One region of the Paenibacillus glycanilyticus genome, then DNA from elsewhere that is predicted to be linked to it. Evidence: a T-box and tRNA genes for the amino acid it is inferred to sense, from the RefSeq annotation. Region 1 holds a T-box; the other holds one or more tRNA genes.
What was found. A T-box is a leader RNA that pairs with one kind of tRNA and senses whether it is charged. The one in region 1 lies ahead of tyrS (tyrosine--tRNA ligase), so its partner is inferred to be a tRNA-Tyr.

Region 1 (2,470 bases):
GCGGCATCCATTATGAAGAAACGTTGAAGCGTCACTACCGTCCTCTGTGGGATATGGGCGTGCCTGTCGACATTATCGATTCCGAATGCGCCTTTGATTCTTACAAGCTGCTGATAGCGCCAATGCTGTACATGGTTCGTCCGGGCGTTGGCGAGCGAATTGAAGAGTTTGTGAAAAACGGCGGCACGTTTGTTGCGACTTACTGGTCGGGTATCGTTAACGAAAGCGATCTTTGCTTCCTGGAAGGCTTCCCTGGACCGCTCCGCAAAACGCTGGGCATCTGGTCCGAAGAGATTGACTCCCTGTATGACGGGGAGAAGAACAGCGTCGTGATGTCGGAAGGCAACAAGCTGGGTCTTGTTGGCTCCTATGATGCCATTGAACTCTGCGACCTGATTCATCTGGAAGGCGCCGAAGCGTTGGCCGTATACGGCGATGACTTCTACGCAGGCCGTCCGGCACTGACGGTGAACCAGCTTGGCGAAGGCAAAGCGTATTATGTCGCATCCCGCAATACCGAGCCGTTCTTCACCGATTTCTTCAAGAAGCTGGTCGAGCAGGAAGGGCTGAAGCGCGTCGTTGAGACGGAGCTTCCGCAAGGCGTTACGGCTCAATTGCGTTCCGACGGCGAGTTTGATTACGTATTCGTGCTCAATTTCAGCGAGTCGGCGCAGCATGTGAAGCTTGACGAGCAGGAGTACGAGGATGTTCTTGCCGGCGGCAAGGTAAGCAATGAGCTTGAGCTTCCGCTTAACGGAGTGCGGATTCTGAAAAGAAAAGCAAGCTTCCACTCCTAAGCCGGCAGCGAGCGATAACGATTGACATTTATTGCGCCATTCTCTATAATTTCTGTAACTTGATATCACATATGCGGCGAAAGAGCGCAGTAGCGGCTTAATCCCTGTTCTAGAAAGCCGGGGGGCGATGGAACCCGGCACACATTAAGCCCGCGAAATACACTCTGGAGCATCCCGGGTAATGCCGGGCGGTTACGGCGAACGATATCTCGCCTAGAGCGGTATGAAGGTTAGTCTTGCGCAAGGCGGCTTCATGCAATTTGGGTGGTACCACGGTAAACGAATCGTCCCTATGTCTATTTAGACATAGGGGCGTTTTTTTGTTTTTAACACGAATAAGAAGGAGAGCTAATCAATGAACATTATTGACGAACTGGAATGGCGCGACGCCATTAACCAACAAACCGACGCGGAGGGACTGCGCGAATTGACGAACGAAAAGGCTGTCTCGCTCTATTGCGGCGTTGATCCGACGGGAGACAGCATGCATATCGGCCACTTGATTCCGTTTATGGTGCTTAAGCGGTTCCAGCTGGCGGGCCACCGTCCGGTTATTCTGATCGGAGGAGCGACCGGTACGATTGGCGACCCAAGCGGCCGCACATCCGAGCGTTCCTTGCAGACGCTGGAACAGATCCAGGCGAACGTCGAAGCGCTTGGCGCGCAGCTTCGCAAGCTGTTCCTCACCGAAGGCGACAACAATATGCGCATGGTCAACAACTACGACTGGACGCATAAAATCAACGTCATCGAGTTCCTTCGCGACTACGGCAAAAACTTCAGCATCAATACAATGCTTGCGAAGGATGTCGTATCGAGCAGGCTTGAGAGCGGCATTTCGTTTACGGAGTTCTCGTACCAGATTTTGCAATCGCTCGACTTCCTGCATTTGTTCCGGGAAGAGGATGTACAGCTTCAAATCGGGGGCTCCGACCAATGGGGCAATATTACGAGCGGCCTTGACCTGATCCGCAAGAAAGAAGGCAGCGAGGCTAAGGCGTTCGGCCTTACGATTCCGCTCATGCTGAAGGCTGACGGAACGAAGTTCGGCAAGACGGCTGGCGGTGCGATCTGGCTGGATCCGGAGAAGACCACTCCGTACGAGTTCTACCAGTTCTGGGCTAACACGGACGACCGTGACGTCGTTAAATACTTGAAATACTTCACGTTCCTCTCGAAGGAAGAGATTGAAGGGTTGGCTGAGAAGGTCGCTACGGAGCCGCATAAACGCGAGGCTCAGAAGAAGCTTGCCGAAGAGATGACGCGCTTCGTTCATAGCGAAGAGCTGCTGCAGCAAGCGCTGCGCATTACGGCTGCGTTATTCAGCGGCGATATCAAATCGCTGAGCGCGGATGAAATCGAGCAGGGCTTCAAGGAAATGCCGACATTCGAGTCGACGAATGAAGCGAAGAACATCGTTGATTGGCTTGTTGATCTCGGTATCGAGCCTTCCAAGCGTCAAGCACGGGAGGATATTACGAACGGCGCCATTTCCATGAACGGCGAGCGCGTAACCGACCTTACGCTTGAGGTGTCCTCGGAACACGCGATTGGAGGACGGTTCATCATTATCCGTAAGGGCAAGAAGAAATACAGTCTGGTGAAGATGGCTTAAGGCTGTTGAAATAACAACCCCTGCTTTTATCCCGTTTGGGAGGAGGCAGGGGTATTTT
Region 2 (2,470 bases), 1.6 Mb from region 1:
GTGCATACTCCGGAGGCAAGTCCGTCTACCCCGTCAATGAAGTTGATCATATTAATAAGGGCAAACACCCAAATGATCGTGCCAAGCGCATCAAACCACACCGGGAAGCCGACAAAATGGCCATTAGCCGGATTCATGATGCCGTCCATATGTATGCCGAAAAACAGCGGAATCATCGATACGCTCAAATAAATAATGACCCTAGGCCAGATCGGAAAATCCTTTCCCTTCGATTTGGAGGCATCATCCATGAGCCCGATACATACAAGCAGAGCCCCGCCAACCGTAATGCTTAAACTCAGTGGCGTTATACCCTGAAAAGCAATAATCGTAGCCACGCATGCCACATACAATGCCGCTCCGCCCATTAGAGGTATGGGCCGATTATGAATTTTGCGCCAGTTCGGACGATCTACGATTCCGTATTTAAGTGCTATCTTCTGCATAACGGGTACAAAAACAATCGTCAGAACAGCGCTCATACCTACAGCCAGCCAGTACGTCATTCGAATGTTCCCCTTCGTCTGTCACATCATTTGTTATAGCTTTCAACATTGTTCCCTACCCTGAGGAAAAAAATGATTAAAATCTTTCCCGTCAGCGTTATAATGTGTTTGACGATTGGAAATTCTCATGTTAGGATTAATCCATAGTTTACATATCGGAATTTATATAATTAAGGAGTGGATATGATGTCTCAGGTTGTTATTTTGTCCGGAAGCCCTAATCCCGGATCCCGTTTAGCAGGTATTACGCAATATGTGGAATCGCATCTGTCGGATAAAGGCATCTCCTTCAATCATATTACGGTGGCTTCTCTTCCAGCTGAGGACCTTATCCATGCGCGTTTCGATAGCCCGGCCATCGTTGAGGCTGCTGCCATTGTTGAAGCTGCAGATGTTGTTATCATTGCAAGCCCGGTTTACAAAGCATCCTTCACCGGCGTACTCAAGACCTTCCTGGACCTGCTCCCGCAAAAAGGCCTTACCGATAAATTCGTTACCCCTCTGTTCATCGGCGGAACCATTGCCCACTTGCTCTCGATCGACTATGCGCTTAAGCCTGTTCTTTCTTCGCTTAATGCTAAGCATTTCGGCAGCGGCGTTTACGCCATTGACTCGCAGATCGCCCGCATCGATGCCGGCGTTGGCGAATCGCAGTTTGAACTGAATGAAGACCTTAAACAACGCCTGGATGCTTCCGTGGCCGAGATTGTTGAAGAACTGCGTATTCGTAAAATTAAATAAGCCATAAAAATAAGCCTGAGGGATCCTATCCTTCAGGCTTTCTTTAATATCATTATAAAACATCAAAAAACCCGCAGATCGGAGTCTACGGGTTGAACGTTTGAATAAATGGTGAGCCATGAAGGACTCGAACCTTCGACACCCTGATTAAAAGTCAGGTGCTCTACCAACTGAGCTAATGGCTCTCAATAATGAGAAGTGGTGGAGGGTGATGGATTCGAACCACCGAACCGTTAGGAAGAGATTTACAGTCTCCCGCGTTTGGCCACTTCGCTAACCCTCCAAAAGCAAATGGTGGCTCGGGACGGAATCGAACCGCCGACACGAGGATTTTCAGTCCTCTGCTCTACCAACTGAGCTACCGAGCCTTGCATATGGGCAAAAAAAATGGCGGAGCTGACGGGATTCGAACCCGCGGTCTCCTGCGTGACAGGCAGGCATGTTAGGCCTCTACACCACAGCTCCATGGATCATTGCAAAAACATATATGGTGGAGGCTGAGGGGATCGAACCCCCGACCCTCTGCTTGTAAGGCAGATGCTCTCCCAGCTGAGCTAAGCCTCCTGATATATGGTAGCGGCGAAGGGGATCGAACCCCCGACCTCACGGGTATGAACCGTACGCTCTAGCCAGCTGAGCTACACCGCCACGCTTGTCCTACTAGTGTCGCTTACAGTCCGTAGGAGTACTGTAAGATCAGAGCATTGCGCCCTGAAAACTGGATGCGAAATAATGATTCCTTAAGTCTTTAGGATAAGCCCTCGACCGATTAGTATTCGTCAGCTCCACACATTGCTGTGCTTCCACCCCGAACCTATCAACCTCGTCGTCTTCAAGGGGTCTTACTAATTGGGAAATCTCATCTTGAGGGGGGCTTCACGCTTAGATGCTTTCAGCGCTTATCCCGTCCGTACTTGGCTACCCAGCGGTGCTCCTGGCGGAACAACTGGTACACCAGCGGTACGTCCATCCCGGTCCTCTCGTACTAAGGACAGCTCCTCTCAAATTTCCTGCGCCCGCGACAGATAGGGACCGAACTGTCTCACGACGTTCTGAACCCAGCTCGCGTACCGCTTTAATGGGCGAACAGCCCAACCCTTGGGACCTACTTCAGCCCCAGGATGCGATGAGCCGACATCGAGGTGCCAAACCTCCCCGTCGATGTGGACTCTTGGGGGAGATAAGCCTGTTATCCCCAGGGTAGCTTTTATCCGTTGAGCGAT

Region 2: it encodes a tRNA-Tyr, which carries the amino acid that the T-box ahead of tyrS (tyrosine--tRNA ligase) is inferred to sense. The anticodon was not compared.

What each region holds. Positions count from the first base shown of each region.
Region 1 is NZ_CP195155.1:1,753,131-1,755,600, forward strand. It holds gene ACR9FF_RS07855 (beta-galactosidase) at 1-797, shown strand, start outside; T-box leader at 865-1,092, shown strand; gene tyrS (tyrosine--tRNA ligase) at 1,153-2,412, shown strand.
Region 2 is NZ_CP195155.1:162,889-165,358, reverse strand. It holds gene ACR9FF_RS00860 (MraY family glycosyltransferase) at 1-506, opposite strand, end outside; gene ssuE (NADPH-dependent FMN reductase) at 693-1,247, shown strand; tRNA gene ACR9FF_RS00850 (tRNA-Lys) at 1,357-1,432, opposite strand; tRNA gene ACR9FF_RS00845 (tRNA-Tyr) at 1,447-1,530, opposite strand; tRNA gene ACR9FF_RS00840 (tRNA-Phe) at 1,540-1,615, opposite strand; tRNA gene ACR9FF_RS00835 (tRNA-Asp) at 1,636-1,712, opposite strand; tRNA gene ACR9FF_RS00830 (tRNA-Val) at 1,736-1,811, opposite strand; tRNA gene ACR9FF_RS00825 (tRNA-Met) at 1,819-1,895, opposite strand; rRNA gene ACR9FF_RS00820 (23S ribosomal RNA) at 1,997-2,470, opposite strand, start outside.